4 regions of the Dactylosporangium thailandense genome follow, and region 1 is predicted to be linked to each of the others. Evidence: riboswitches for the same ligand, from Rfam matches in the RefSeq annotation. Region 1 holds a riboswitch; each other region holds the start of a gene.
What was found. Region 1 has a riboswitch for cobalamin ahead of AC6JBM_RS03955 (ABC transporter substrate-binding protein). Riboswitches for the same ligand answer to the same signal wherever they lie in the genome.

Region 1 (3,554 bases):
CCGCACCCGCTGCGCACCCGCCGGGTCGAACGAGCGTCGGACCGCCGGGCCCCACACGAGCGTCAGCGAGCTGCCCGGGCCGTTCACCGCCAGGTCGACGGTCCACGCGGGCCCGTACAGGTCGGCGCGCGCCGTGTACCACCACGACCCCGACGTGAACGGGTCCGGCAGGAAGCCGAGCCGCGGGCCCACCGCGATCTTCGTCGAGTCCGGGCGCAGGGACTCGGCCACCGCGACCGCCATGTCGCGCTCCACCGTGCGGTCCGAGCCGGTCACGATCACCGTCACCCGCTGACCGCCCGCCGGCACCCACGTCACGCCGGACGCGGCCTCGATGCGGTCCAGCACCTCGGCCTCGACGCCGTTGATCGACACGGTCCCCCCGGTGTGACGGAGCGGGTCGTCGTCGCCGATGATCAGGGTCACGGTCGCGCCCGTGGTGTCGGTGCCCGGCGCGGGGGCCCAGCCGCGGCTCGTGGCGGCCGCGGCGCCGCCGGACACCAGGACCGAGGCCATCACCTGGCCGTAGCCGTCGGGCAGGAACCCGGGGCGCCAGGTCGCGGTGGCCTCCAGCCAGCCGCCGCCCGGCCCGCCCGAGACCTTCGGGAAGCCGCCCGGGGCCTTCGGGGAGCCGGGCTCCTCGGGCCGCCCGGGCCTGGCCGTCGAGCGGTACACCTCCAGGCCGCCTCCGACCGCCGCCACCGCCACCGCGGCCCCGGCGGCGCGCAGCACCAGGCGGCGCTGGCGTATGACCCGCGTCCGCACGTCGAGGGCCGCCGCGATGCGCTGCGGTGCGTGGGCCCGGTCGGCGATGGTGGCGATCGCGCCGCGGATCGCGTCGTCCTCGTAGCTCATCGTTGCTCCTCAAGGCTGGGTTGGGGCAGTACTGCGCGCAGGGTGGCCAGGCCACGCATGGCCTGGGTGCGGACGGTGACGATCGAGCAGCCCATGAGCACGGCGATGTCGGCGTCGGCCATGTCCTCGAGATACCGCAGCACGATCACGATCCGCTGGCGCGCGGGAAGGTCACGGATGAGCCGGACCAGCGCGTCCCGCTGCGCGATCCGCTCGTCATGGCCGTCGGCCGCGGCCGGCTCGGCGGCGTGGTGCACGCGCTCCCGGCGCAGCCGCGCCGCGAGCTGTCTTCGAGCCGAGGTCAGCTCGTTGATGACCATCCGCCGGACGTACGCCTCCGGGGACTCCAGTTCAGCGATCTTCGACCACCGGGGCTGCGCCTTCACGAGCACGTCCTGCAGCACGTCGGCGCCGGCGTCGGGATCACCGGCGAGCGCCGTGGCGTACCGCGTGAGGGCGGGCAACCGGGCGGCGAGGAATTCCTCGAACGTCACCTGCACACCCCGTTCACGAAGCCACGCCCGGCGTTCGTTGCACGGGACCGCTCCGGCAACGGCGAGGGCGGCCGGCGCGCTGTGGGCAGTTTCATGCTGGATCTTCCTTGTCGGGACCGCGACGACCGCCTTAGGCTGCCGGGGCCGTGGTGATCGGGAAGCCGGTGTGATGCCGGCGCGGCCCTCGCCACTGTGATCGGGAGTTCCCGGCCTTCACCCTCGTGGGGTCACTGGGCAGCGATGCCTGGGAAGGCCGGCCGGGAACGCGCCTCCCGTCAGCCAGGAGACCGGCCACGGCACGTACGTGTACACCACCGTCCACGAGGTGCTGGAAGGCGGAACTCCCGCATGCGGTCCTTTTCCCGTGCGGCGGCACTTGCCGTCGCCATCTCCCTGTTCCTGTCCGGCTGCGGCGCGAGCGGCCCGGCGGCGCCGTCCGGCGAGCCGGCGGCCGAGCAGACGCTGCGGTTCCTGACCGTGAACATGCCGCGCTCGCTCGACCCGATCCACATCGACGCGCAGCGGATCCTCGAGAACGGCCTCGCCGAGTCCCTCGTCGTGCAGAACGACGACGCGACGCTGCGGCCCGGCCTGGCCACCGCCTGGAAGTCCGTCACCCCGACGACCTGGGAGTTCACCCTCCGCGGCGGCGTGAAGTTCTGGAGCGGGGCGCCGGTGGACGCCGCCGCGGTGCGGGCATCGCTGGAGCGGCACAAGGCGAAGAACACCCGCGCCAAGTCGATCCTCGGCGCGATGGAGTTCGCCGCCGTCGACGCCACGACGCTGCGGGTCACCACGAAGACCCCGGACCCGGGGCTGGCGTTCCGGCTCACGACGTACGGCATCCACAACGCCGCCGAGGCCGAGCGCCGCGGCGACGACTTCAACCGCAACCCCGATCTGACCGGGTTCATGAAGCCGGTCCAGTTCGTCCCCGGCGAGACGCTGATCGCCGAGGCGAACCCCGACTACTGGGACAAGCCCGAGGGCGGCGTCAAGCTCAAGCGGATCGAGGCGCGGCTGGGTACCGACGCGCAGGCGCGGATGCTCGCGCTGCGCTCCGGTGACGCCGACGCGGAGTTCAACGTCGAGATCGACCAGCGCCTGCAGTACGAGAAGTCCGGCACGAAGTTCACCGTGCACTCCCCGGCGCCCACCACCAGGAACATCTGGCTGAACACGAAGAAGGTCCCCGCGCTGCGGGACAAGGCGGTCCGGCAGGCGCTCGACCTGGCCGCGGACCGCAAGGAGCTGGTCGACGGGCTCAACCACGGCTACGCCAAGGCGGCCACCGGGCACTTCCCGGCCGGACTGCCGTACGCGATCAGCACCGGCACCGCGACCGACGTGACCAAGGCGGCCGGGCTGCTCGACGCCGCCGGCTGGCTGCCCGGCCCCGACGGCGTACGGGCGAAGAACGGCACCCGCCTGCACTTCAAGATCTTGACATACACGGTGTTCCAGCCGCTGGCGATCGCGCTGCAGAGCCAGTGGAAGAAGGTCGGCATCTCCACCGAGCTGGCTCCCGTGGAGACGACCGCCTCGAACCAGATGATGCTCGACGGCAACTTCGAGATCGCCACCTACTGCTCGTGCGGCTCGGCCACCGGGGACATCGCCGGGCAGCTGCGCTCGTTCTACCGCACCGGCGTCGTGTCCAACTACGGCGGCTACAGCAACCCGAGGGTCGACACCCTCGTCGACCAGCTGGGCACCGAGTTCGACCCGGCGAAGCAGGCCGACCTGGCCCAGCAGGTGCAGCGGATCCTGCTCGACGACGTCGCGCTGCTGTACCTGTACGCCTCGACGCAGTGGGGCGCGGCCTACACCCCGCGGGTCCACGGCGCCGACCCGAACCTGTCGCGGCGCATCCTGCCCGGCATGTGGCTGGCCCGGTAGCCGGCGCGATGCTGCGCTACCTCGCCGTGCGGCTCGCCGCGACGGTGCCCGTCCTGCTCGGCATCTCGATCGTGCTGTTCACGATGGTCCGGCTGATCCCCGGCGACCCGAGCCACGCCATCCTGCTGTCCATGGTGGAGCCCGGCGCCGACATCAGCCGGCTCGAGGAGGACCTGGCCACGTTGCGTCAGGACCTCGGCCTCGACCGGCCGTACCCGGTGCAGTACGCGGACTGGCTCGGCGACGTCCTGTCCGGCAACCTCGGGACGTCGCTGCGCAGCGGCGCACCGGTCACGGACGAGCTGG
Region 2 (3,554 bases), 6.1 Mb from region 1:
ACCACCAGCCCGAAGTCCGGCGTCGCCGCGGAGGCCGGGGCCGCCGCGGGGAGCATGGCGGCCGCGCCGGCGGCGCAGGCGAGGGCGATGGAGGCGGTACGGCGCATCGGAGGGGTCCTTCCCAGGATGACTGCTGTCGGCCGGCTGATCGGCGGCGGGCGGGGAGGGTTGAGGCAGGTCGTGGTTCACCTCCGGTTCGGCTGGGGTCGATTCGGGTTCGCGGTTCTCCTGGCCGCTCAGTTCCTAGCCGCTCAGCGCGACCCAGGACTCGTACTGGTGCACCGCGATGCCCGCGAACGCCGGGTACCGCTGAGCGGCGGAGTCGACCGCGGCCAGGGTCTTGTGCAGCTGGCCGGCGGTGGCGCCGTGGAAGCTGCAGTAGGCGCAGTCGCCCAGGGCCTGCGTCTCCGCGCCCAGGCGCGCCGGCTTGGCGACCCGGCCGGCCCGCCGCAGCAGGTCGTCGGCGACCCCGACCATCGAGTTGGCGCCGGTGGCGGTGTTGCGGTAGCTCATCACCGTGACGCCGGAGACGCGGGCGAGCACGGCGTCGGCCAGGTTCGCCCCGCCGGCGAGCGTCACGGTCGGCAGCCAGAACGGCACGTCGGCCTCGAGCGGCAGATCCGTGGCCGCGGCCGTCTCTTCCAGCAACGACAGATAGTCCGGTACCAGTGATGCCTGGTCCTGGCTCCAGGAGGGCAGCAGGTAGGGCTCGACGTCCAGGTGCAGCCCGTGGAACAGGCCCGTGGCCGCGGCGCCCTCGGCCCAGGCCAGCGCGGCGGCGTGGCCGGTCGTCCAGCCGGGCTCCCCGCCGAGCGCGTCGAGCACGATGCCGGCCGCGTCGCACAGCTCCCGCAGGCGCCGCAGCCGCGCGGTGTCGTCGGTGCGCGGGTCGTAGTACGCGAACAGCGCTCGCACCCCGTTGGCCGCGGCCCAGTCCACGACCGGCCCGGGGTCGTCGTGCTCCCACAGCCACATCGCCCGCGTGCCCGGCGGCGCCACCGAGGTCTCCGGGGCCAGCCCCGGCAGCCGCGGCGGCGTGGCGGCGATCAGCGCGATCGCCACGAGGAGCACGCACAGCAGGGTCTGCGCGGCCGAATCCAGGACGCGCCGCATGCCCGTACCATCGGCCGGCGGGTGCGGATCGTGAGGGTCACACCGCGCCACGTTGACGTGCCGGTCGCCGGTGGGACACGATGGCGGGCGAGCGGTATGCGGAGGAACCCGGTGCGAGTCCGGGACGGTCCCGCCACTGTGACCGGGGAGTCGCACCTCAGCACCCACGGCCGGCGACGGCCGAGGCGGTCGAGGGGCGGCGGGGATCCGGCAGTCAGGAGACTCCGGCCGCTCGCAACAGCCGCCTCGCGGGCGCGGACCCGCCGAAGGGAAGAGTGCCCGTGACCCCGCCGTATCCGTTCTCGGCCGTTGTCGGCCTGGCCGATCTGCGCCTCGCCCTGCTGCTCACGGCGGTCTCGCCGGCCATCGGCGGGGTGCTCGTCCGGGGTGAGAAGGGCACCGCCAAGTCCACCGTCGTGCGCGCCCTGGCCGCGCTGCTGCCCGAGGTCGAGGTCGTCGCCGGCTGCCGCTTCGCCTGCGACCCGGCCGCGCCCGACCCCGAGTGCCCCGACGGCCCGCACATCCCCGGGGCGGGCACCCACCACCGCCGGTCCGCCCTGGTCGAGCTGCCCGTGGGGGCCACCGAGGACCGTGTCGTCGGCACGCTGGACCTGCAGCGGGCCCTCGGCGACGGGGTCAAGGCCTACGAGCCGGGCCTGCTCGCCGCCGCGCACCGCGGGGTCCTCTACGTCGACGAGGTCAACCTGCTGCCCGACCACCTCGTCGACCTGCTGCTCGACGCGGCCGCCATGGGCCGCGCGCACGTCGAGCGCGACGGCGTCTCGGTCAAGCACGCGGCCCGCTTCCTGCTCGTGGGCACCATGAACCCCGAGGAGGGCGAGCCCCGGCCGCAGCTCGTGGACCGCTTCGGGCTCGTCGTCGGGGTCGCGGCGCCCCAGGAGGCCCCGCCGCGGGCCGAGGTCGTGCGGCGGCGGCTGGCGTACGAGGCCGATCCCGCGTCGTTCGCCGAGCGCTACGTGGCCGAGGACGCCGCCCTGGCCGCGCGGATCGTGAGCGCCCGGGCCCGGCTCGGGGCGGTGGCCCTGCCCGATGCGGAGCTCGACCGGATCGCGCGGATCTGCCTGGCGTACCGCGTTGACGGCCTCCGGGCCGACATCGTGGTGGCCCGCACGGCGGTCGCGCTCGCGGCCTGGCACGGGCGGACCGTGGTCACGAAGGCGGACGTGCGCGACGCGGCCCGGCTGGCGCTGCCGCACCGGCGCCGGCGGGACCCGCTCGACCCGCCGGGGGCCGACCGCGACCGCCTCGAAGAGGTGCTCGAGCAGGAGGCCGGGCCGGACGAGGACCCGCCGCCCGGCGATGGCGGGCCGCCGCCGGACGATGACCCGGTTCCGCCGAGCCCGACGGATATTTCGGAAATGTCCGACTCGCCGGACGGGTCTGGTGAGTCGCCCGGGCCGGAGCGCGCCGGGGGGGCCGCCGCCGGTCGCGCCCGAGCAGCGGCCGCCCGTCGAGCCGAATGATGGTTCCGTTACCGACAAATCCGATTCGCGGGGCGAATCGGATGCCTCGGACGCGGGGGACGCGGCGGGGGACAGCGTCGGGGCGCCGGGGCAGCTGGCGTTCGCCGGGGTGCCGTACAAGCCGAAGCTGCTCAGCATCGCGGGCCGGGCGAACCGCGAGGCGGGCGCCCACGCCGGCCGCCGCTCGCCCGCCCTGTCCCGGCACGGCCGCGTGGTGCGCTCCCGCGCCCCGATCGGCGGCAAGCTCACGAGCATCCACGTGCCCGACACCATCCGCGCCGCCGCGCTGCGCGGGTCGAGCCGCGCCGAGGCCCGCGACGTGCGCGAGGCGGTCAAGGTCGGCCGCGAGGCGAACCTGGTGCTGTTCGTCGTCGACGCGTCCGGCTCCATGGCCGCCCGGCAGCGGATGAGCGTGGTGAAGACGGCGATCCTGTCGTTGCTGCGGGACGCGTACCAGCGCCGGGACAAGGTCGGGATGGTCTCCTTCCGCGGCCACGACGCCACGCTGGTGCTCGAGCCGACCGCGAGCCACGAGGTCGGCGTGGTGCGCCTGGCCGCGCTGCGCACCGGGGGCCGCACGCCGCTGGCCGCCGGGCTGCGCCAGGCCGCCCGCACCCTGCACGGCGAGCGCCGCCGCGACGCCCGCCGCCGCCCGCTGCTCGTGGTCGTCACCGACGGGCGCTCGACCAGCGGGCCGGACCCGCTCAGCGTCGTACCGCTGCTGCACGGCGTCCCCGCGGTCGTGGTCGACTGCGAGCAGGGCCCGATCCGCCTCGGCCTCGCCCGCCGCCTGGCCTCGGCCCTGGACGCCTCCTGCATTCCACTCGCGAGCCTGGGAGCCTAGACAGATGCCGCAGGGCAAAGTAGAGCACGTGCCCGACGACGGGCTCACCACCCGCCAGCGCCGCCGCCAGCACGTCCTCGCCGTGCACACCGGGCAGGGCAAGGGCAAGTCCA
Region 3 (3,554 bases), 400 kb from region 1:
GCTACGGGGCCGGCCCCGACCAGCTGTGGGTGATGAACGCCGACGGCACCGGCCTGACCGTCGTGCCCGGCAGCGGCACCGCGTCCGCCCCGGCCTGGTCCCCCGGCGGCGGCAAGCTCGTCTACGAGTGCTGGTCGGGCGGCCAGACCGACATCTGCTCGATCGCCCCCGACGGCACCGGCCTCACCCAGCTGACCAGCACCGCCGGCGTCGACGAGCACACCCCGGTGTGGTCGCCGAACGGGCTGAAGATCGCCTTCGTCCGCGACAGCGCCGCGGGCGGCAGCAACCTGCTGACGCTCGCCGTCAAGACGCTGGCCACGACGGCGGTCACCGCGGCGGTGGCCGGGACCTACGACTCCCGCCCCGACTGGTCCCCCGACGGCACCCAGCTCGCGTTCGGCCGGTTCGTCGCCGGCAGCGGCTACGGCACCGGGATCTACCGGGTCCCGGGCGCGGGTGGCCGGGCGACGCTGGTGACCCGGCCCCTGGCGGGCAGCGACTCGCACCACACGATGCCGGCCTGGTCCCCCGACGGCACGCGGATCGCCTACTGCGACCTGGACGACAACGAGGCCTGGGGGCACATCTTCACGATCAACCCCGACGGCACCGGCAACACCCAGGTCACCTTCGGCCCGGGGACCGACGAGGCCCCCGACTGGCGCGCCGGCTGATCACCAGCGGTCCTCGTGGCGGACCTGGTGCAGCGGGGAGCGGCGGCGCCACCCGTGCCGCTCCAGGTCCGGCACCTCCATCAGCCGGCTCACCGGCCCGAGGCACAGCCACGCCACGGGCCGCACGCCGGGCGGGATGCCGAGCAGGCCGCGCAGGAAGTCCTCCCGGTAGAACGACACCCAGCCGACGCCGAGGTCCTCGGCCGTGGCCGCGAGCCACAGGTTCTGGATGGCGAGGCACACCGAGTAGAGGCCGGCGTCGGCGATCGCGTGGCGGCCCAGCACCGCGGGGCCGCCGCGCTCGGCGTCGTACGTGACCACGACCGACAGCGTCGACTCCAGTACCCCGTCGATCTTGATGCGGGCGAAGCGGGCGGCCGTCTCGGCGTCGAGGGTCGCGGCGAACACCCCGCGCTCGTGGGACACGTGCGCGTGGAAGGCCTCGCGCAGGGCCCGGTCGCGCACGACGACGAAGTCCCACGGCTGGGACAGCCCGACGCTGGGGGGCGGCGTGCGCGGCGCCGAGGATCCGGTCGAGCGTGGCGTCGGGCACCGGCGCGCCCGTGAACTCGCCGCGCACGTCGCGGCGGCGGTTGATGATGTCGTACAGCTCGTGCGTCATGACAGGCTCCCGCTGCGCTCACGCCCCGGGCGGGCCGGGGCCGTCAGTCGCGAGGCCGGTCTTCGGACTCCCGGATCGTCGCCTCACCGCCCGCCTTCCCAGCCCGTGCGGGCCAGTGGCTACGCGTGCGCGTGTGGGCGGCGGCTCCCCGGTCACCGCGGCGGGCCCGTGCCGGATTCGCACCGGCTTCCCAGATTCTCCCCGCCGTCGCCGGCGGGGCACCTCGCTTCAGTACTTGCCGCCGCGAAGGGTATCGCACCCCCGACTTTCGTCAGGGGCGGCCGCGGCGGTTCGGCAGATCCGCCCGGGCGCGCCGCTGCCTAGCGTCGGGTGGCATGAACCGCAGACTGCTCGCCCTCGCGGCCGCCGCCGTCGTCCTGTGGCCCGCCGCACCGGCCCAGGCCGCGCCGGCCGCGACCCCCATCGACACCTACCTGCGCCAGGCCCTCGACGGGACCGGGCTGCCCGGGCTCTCCGCCGTCGTGACGCACGGGGACGAGGTCGTGCACGCGGCCGGCTACGGCCACGACTCGACGGGGGCGCCGGTCACCGCGCGCACGCCGATGCGGGTCGCCTCGGTGAGCAAGTCGTTCACGGCGACGGCGGTCATGACGCTCGTGGACGCCGGGAAGATCGCGCTGGACGAGCCCGTCGCGGACCAGCTCCCCGAGTTCCGGATGGCCGACCCGCGCGCGGCCCGCGTCACGGTGCGCCAGCTGCTCGACCAGACCTCCGGCCTCGCCGACGGCGGCATCGACATCCCCGCGGCCGAGTCCACCGCCAGCCCGGCCGCGTACGTGGCGGCGCTGCGGAGCGGGCACCTCGCCGCCGAGCCCGGCACCGCGTGGGCCTACTGCAACGCCAACTACGAGATCGCGGCCCGGCTCGTGGAGGTCGCCGGGGGTGTGGGCTTCGGGCAGTACGTCCGGATGCACGTCTTCGAACCGCTCGGGATGACCGGCAGCTCCGTCGGGGGCGCGGCGGCGGACGGCCACATCTCGCTCTTCGGCGCCTGGGTCGCGCGGCCGGAGCTGCGCGCGTTCGGGGCGCGCGGCGGCGCGGGCGGGGTCGTCACCGACGCCGAGGACCTGGGCCGGTGGCTCATCGCCCAGACCGGCCACGGCCCGCAGGTCGTCCGGCCGGAGAGCCTCGCGGCCATGCACGCGCCGTCGAAGGTGCGCGACTACGCGATGGGCTGGGGCCCGTCCGACGTGGACGGCCGCGAGCTGCTCGTGCACTCGGGGAACCTGTTCACCTACACGGCCGTCGAGGCGATCGATCCCGCCACCGGCTACGGGTACGCGGTGATGACGAACAGCGCGGGCCTCTACGACGACACGTACGAGGTGCTGCGCGGCCTGGTCGCCGTGACCCACGGCGCCGAGCCGCCGGCGGCGGGCGGGCAGCGGCAGCTGATCGAGCTCGTGCTGGGCCTGGTCGCGCTGGCCTCGGCGGGCCTGGCCGTGCTGGGCGTGCTGCGCCCCTCCCGCCGCTGGTGGCGCCTGATCCCGCCGGTGCTCCCGACCGTGATTTTTCTGTCGTACCCGCAGTGGGTCTCGATCCTCATGAACGGCCGGACGGTCACGTGGGCGCAGATGACGTACTTCGCCGCCCCACTGACCGTCACCCTCGCCGTCGCGGCGGTGTCCGGCCTTGTCGTCACGGCGGCCCGCCTGCGCTCGATAGCCTCGGCCAGGTGAGCAAGTATCTCGTGTTCGCGGCGATCGCCGGCGCCTGCGTCGCCAGCGGCCTCTACCTCGACCACGTCCCGGCCTGGCGCCAGCTGCTCTTCCCGGTGCTGAGCGCCGCCGCCTACCTGCACGGGCGGCACCTGCCGGCGCGGCACGACTGGGTGGTGCCCGCGCTCGCCGCGCTGCCCGGCGTCGTCCTGCTGGTGCCGGAGCCGGCCCGCGGCGCCGGTGCGCTCATGTGCCTGGCCCTGTTCGTGGTGCTGCCCTGGCTCGCCGGTCGCTTCCGCCGCCAGCAGGCCGACCTGGTGGTGGCCGGCCGCGAGCGGATCGCGCAGCTGGAGCTGATCGCGCTGCGGGAACGCGCGCGCATCGCGGCGGACATGCACGACTCGCTCGGGCACGAGCTGGCGCTGATCGCCCTGCGGGCCGGCGCACTCGAGCTGGCCCCGGACCTGTCCCCGCCGCACCGGGAGGCGGCGGCGGCCCTGCGCGCGTCGGCCGTGACCGCCACGGACCGCCTGCGCGAGACGATCGGCATCCTGCGCGAGTCGGCCCCGGCCGACC
Region 4 (3,554 bases), 6.1 Mb from region 1:
GCCGCGACCACGCCGGGGGAGTAGCCGACGTCGGCGGGGAGGTCGACCATGCCGCAGGCGTGGATCATGCGGACCGTCACCTGGGCGACGTCGGCCGGCAGCCCGGACAGGTCGGCCTCGGCCCGGATGGTCGCGAACGAGCGCCGGTAGATCTCGGCCCCGTCGCGGATGTAGTCGCTCATCCGCGCACGCTGCGCTGGTAGCCCGACGCCGTCGCCAACATCTCCACGTGTCTCCCCTTCGGTGCGCCGCAGCGCCGCTCGCAGCCCACCCAGTGCGCCGGCTCCGAGGAGCCCGCGAGCACCGAGGCCCGGGCGTCCGCGCGAACGTCGGCGAGCGCCTTGGCACACCCCGGGCGGCCCGCGCACGCCGTCACCCCGGCCCACGGCGAGGCCGGGTCCGCGACGAGCCCGGACGCCACAGCTTGCGGCATCGTCGATGTGGGCACGACCACGGTGCGCCATGGCGTGACGATGATCTCTCCGGCCAGCGCCGCGGACTGGGCCGGCGTGAGCAGTCCGAGCGGCACGGCGAGCACGGCGGACGAGCCGTGGATGCCGGGCTCGGGCGGGCCCGACCGGGTGAGCGGAGTGTCCGAGACGGTGGTGCCCAGCCGCGCGGCGACGCGCGCCGGGCCGTCGTCCAGCTCGGCCAGCCGCCAGGCCTGCGAGGACTGCGCGGCGCGCTCGGCCAGGAACGCCTCGGCGGCGCGAACGAGCAGCTCGGGGCCACCGTGCCGCGCGGTGGGGCGACCGGCGAGGGTCAGCCGGGACCCGTGCAGGCCCACGTCGCCGAGCAGCGGCGTCACGTCCCCGCGGCCGTCGTCGACGGTGGCCAGGAACCGGCCCGGCAGCCCCGCGAGGGCCGGCGTGGCGCACAGCAGCGCGTCGAACGCCGCGACCAGGGGGCGCACGGCCGCGCTCAGCGGGCTGGCGACGATGTTGCGGACCCGCTCGTGGGTGGCCGACGGCAGCAGCCCGGCGACGGTGAGCCGGGCCGCGAGCTCGTGCTCGGCCCCCGGCCGCAACGCCCTGACCTGCACGTTTCCGCGAGAGGTGAGCTCCAGTGCCGGATCGCCGAGTTCGGCCGCGGCGGTGCGCAGGACCGTCAGCCCCGCGGCGGTGAGCCGCCCGCCGGGCAGCCGCACGCGCGCCAGCCCGCCGTCGGCGGCCGCGTGGACCTGCACGGCGCCGGGGCACCGGTCGGGGGCGTCGCGTCCGCTGGGAGCCTGCACGCGGCGGATACTACCTGCGCTTGACGGCACACACGCTCGTCCTGAAGAGTTGACGGCGCTGTGCAACGGCGACGTGGAGGAACCCGGTGCGAATCCGGGACGGTCCCGCCACTGTGAACCGGAGAGACGATTTCCGGCAAGCCAGGATACTCTCCGCCGCCGGACCCATCCCACCGTCTTGGGGCGCGGACCCCGAGGGAGGACCCGGCGTGATCCTGCTGTTGTCGACGTCCGACACCGACCTGCTCAGCGCCCGGGCCAGTGGTGCCGCGTGGCGCCTGGCCAACCCCTCGCGCACGGCGGTCGAGGACCTGCCGGGGCTCGCCGAGGGCGCGGAGCTGGTCGTGGTGCGGTTCCTCGGGGGGGTACCGCGACTGGCAGGAGGGCTTCGACGCGCTCCTGGCGACCGGGCTCCCGGTGGTCGTCCTCGGCGGCGAGCAGGCCCCCGACGCCGAGCTCATGAGCCACTCCACGGTCCCGGCCGGCCTCGCCGCGCAGGCCCACGCCTACCTGGCCTTCGGCGGCGCCGCCAACCTCGCCGAGCTGCACCGCTTCCTCTGCGACACCGTCCTGCTCACCGGCCACGGCTTCGCCGCCCCGGTCGAGACCCCAGCGTGGGGCGTGCTGGAGCGCGAGGCCGCGCCGGTGGACGGGCCGACGGTCGCCGTCATCTACTACCGGGCCCACCACGTCGCCGGGAACACCGCGTTCGTCGAGGGCCTCTGCGCCGCGCTGGAGGCTGAAGGTGTACAGCCCCTGCCGGTCTTCGCCGCCTCCCTGCGCACCGCCCCGCCCGAGCTGCTCGACACCCTGCGCCGGGCCGACGCGCTCATCGTGACCGTGCTCGCGGCCGGCGGCACCCGCCCGGCCGACGCGCAGGCCGGCGGCGAGGACGAGGCCTGGGACGTGGGCGCGCTCGCCGCCCTGGACGTGCCGATCCTGCAGGGCCTGTGCCTGACCAGCAGCCGCGAGACGTGGGACGGAAACGACGACGGGCTGTCGCCGCTGGACACCGCGACCCAGGTCGCCATCCCGGAGTTCGACGGGCGGCTCATCACCGTGCCGTTCTCGTTCAAGGAGATCGACGAGGACGGCCTCACCGTCTACGTCGCCGATCCCGAGCGGGCGGGCCGGGTGGCGGGGATCGCCGCGGCCCACGCGCGCCTGCGGGGCCTGGCGAACGCGGACAAGCGGATCGTGGTGATGCTCAGCGCGTACCCGACGAAGCACTCGCGGATCGGCAACGCCGTCGGCCTCGACACACCCGCGAGCGTCGTGCGGCTGCTGGCCGCGCTGGCCGAGCGCGGCTACGACCTCGGCGAGGGCTTCCCGTCCGACGGCGACGCGCTCATCCACGAGCTCATCGCGGCCGGCGGCCAGGACGTCAACTGGCTCACCGAGGAGCAGCTGCGCGGCAACCCGGTGCGGATTCCGGCCGAGCGCTACCGGGCGTTCTTCGAGACGCTGCCGGAGGACCTGCGGGCCGGGATGGAGCAGCACTGGGGCCCGGCCCCGGGCGAGCTGTTCGTGGACCCGGACGACGGCGACATCGTGCTCGCCGCGCTGCGGCGGGGCAACGTCGTGGTGATGGTGCAGCCGCCGCGCGGGTTCGGCGAGAACCCGGTGGCCATCTACCACGACCCGGACCTGCCGCCGTCGCACCACTACCTCGCCGCCTACCGCTGGCTCGCCGACTCCTTCGGCGCCCACGCCGTCGTGCACGTCGGCAAGCACGGCAACCTCGAGTGGCTGCCGGGCAAGACGGTCGGGCTGTCGGCCGGCTGCGGCGCGGACGCGGCCCTGGGCAACCTGCCGCTCATCTACCCGTTCCTCGTCAACGACCCCGGCGAGGGCACCCAGGCCAAGCGCCGCGCCCACGCCACGCTCGTCGACCACCTGGTGCCGCCGATGGCCCGGGCGGACACCTACGGCGACATCGCCCGCCTCGAGCAGCTGCTCGACGAGCACGCGAACATCGCCGCGCTCGACCCGGCCAAGCTGCCGGCGATCCGGGCCCAGATCTGGACCCTCATCCAGGCCGCGAAGCTCGACCACGACCTGGGGCTGGACGACCGGCCGCACGACGCCGAGTTCGACGACTTCCTGCTGCACGTCGACGGCTGGCTGTGCGAGGTCAAGGACGTGCAGATCCGCGACGGCCTGCACGTGCTCGGCCAGGCCCCCTCCGGCGAGGCGCGGATCGACCTGGTGCTGGCCATGCTGCGGGCCCGCCAGATGTGGGGCGGCCAGGTGGCGGCCCTGCCCGGCCTGCGCGAGGCGCTGGGGCACGATGAGTCCACTGTGGATAGGGCCGCGGTCG

Region 2: another riboswitch for cobalamin. It lies ahead of AC6JBM_RS31265 (magnesium chelatase ATPase subunit I); the one in region 1 lies ahead of AC6JBM_RS03955 (ABC transporter substrate-binding protein).
Region 3: another riboswitch for cobalamin. It lies ahead of bluB (5,6-dimethylbenzimidazole synthase); the one in region 1 lies ahead of AC6JBM_RS03955 (ABC transporter substrate-binding protein).
Region 4: another riboswitch for cobalamin. It lies ahead of cobN (cobaltochelatase subunit CobN); the one in region 1 lies ahead of AC6JBM_RS03955 (ABC transporter substrate-binding protein).

What each region holds. Positions count from the first base shown of each region.
Region 1 is NZ_AP029195.1:931,386-934,939, forward strand. It holds gene AC6JBM_RS03945 (hypothetical protein) at 1-855, opposite strand, end outside; gene AC6JBM_RS03950 (SigE family RNA polymerase sigma factor) at 852-1,349, opposite strand; cobalamin riboswitch at 1,480-1,659, shown strand; gene AC6JBM_RS03955 (ABC transporter substrate-binding protein) at 1,698-3,248, shown strand; gene nikB (nickel ABC transporter permease) at 3,233-3,554, shown strand, end outside.
Region 2 is NZ_AP029195.1:7,071,352-7,074,905, reverse strand. It holds gene AC6JBM_RS31275 (hypothetical protein) at 1-107, opposite strand, end outside; gene AC6JBM_RS31270 (hypothetical protein) at 244-1,113, opposite strand; cobalamin riboswitch at 1,216-1,337, shown strand; gene AC6JBM_RS31265 (magnesium chelatase ATPase subunit I) at 1,395-2,597, shown strand; gene AC6JBM_RS31260 (vWA domain-containing protein) at 2,707-3,441, shown strand; gene cobO (cob(I)yrinic acid a,c-diamide adenosyltransferase) at 3,446-3,554, shown strand, end outside.
Region 3 is NZ_AP029195.1:526,546-530,099, reverse strand. It holds gene AC6JBM_RS02260 (TolB family protein) at 1-677, shown strand, start outside; partial or broken gene bluB (5,6-dimethylbenzimidazole synthase) at 678-1,299, opposite strand; cobalamin riboswitch at 1,336-1,540, opposite strand; gene AC6JBM_RS02250 (serine hydrolase domain-containing protein) at 1,635-2,999, shown strand; gene AC6JBM_RS02245 (sensor histidine kinase) at 2,996-3,554, shown strand, end outside.
Region 4 is NZ_AP029195.1:7,035,321-7,038,874, reverse strand. It holds gene AC6JBM_RS31110 (precorrin-8X methylmutase) at 1-182, opposite strand, end outside; gene AC6JBM_RS31105 (ferredoxin-like domain-containing protein) at 179-1,234, opposite strand; cobalamin riboswitch at 1,271-1,406, shown strand; partial or broken gene cobN (cobaltochelatase subunit CobN) at 1,444-3,554, shown strand, end outside.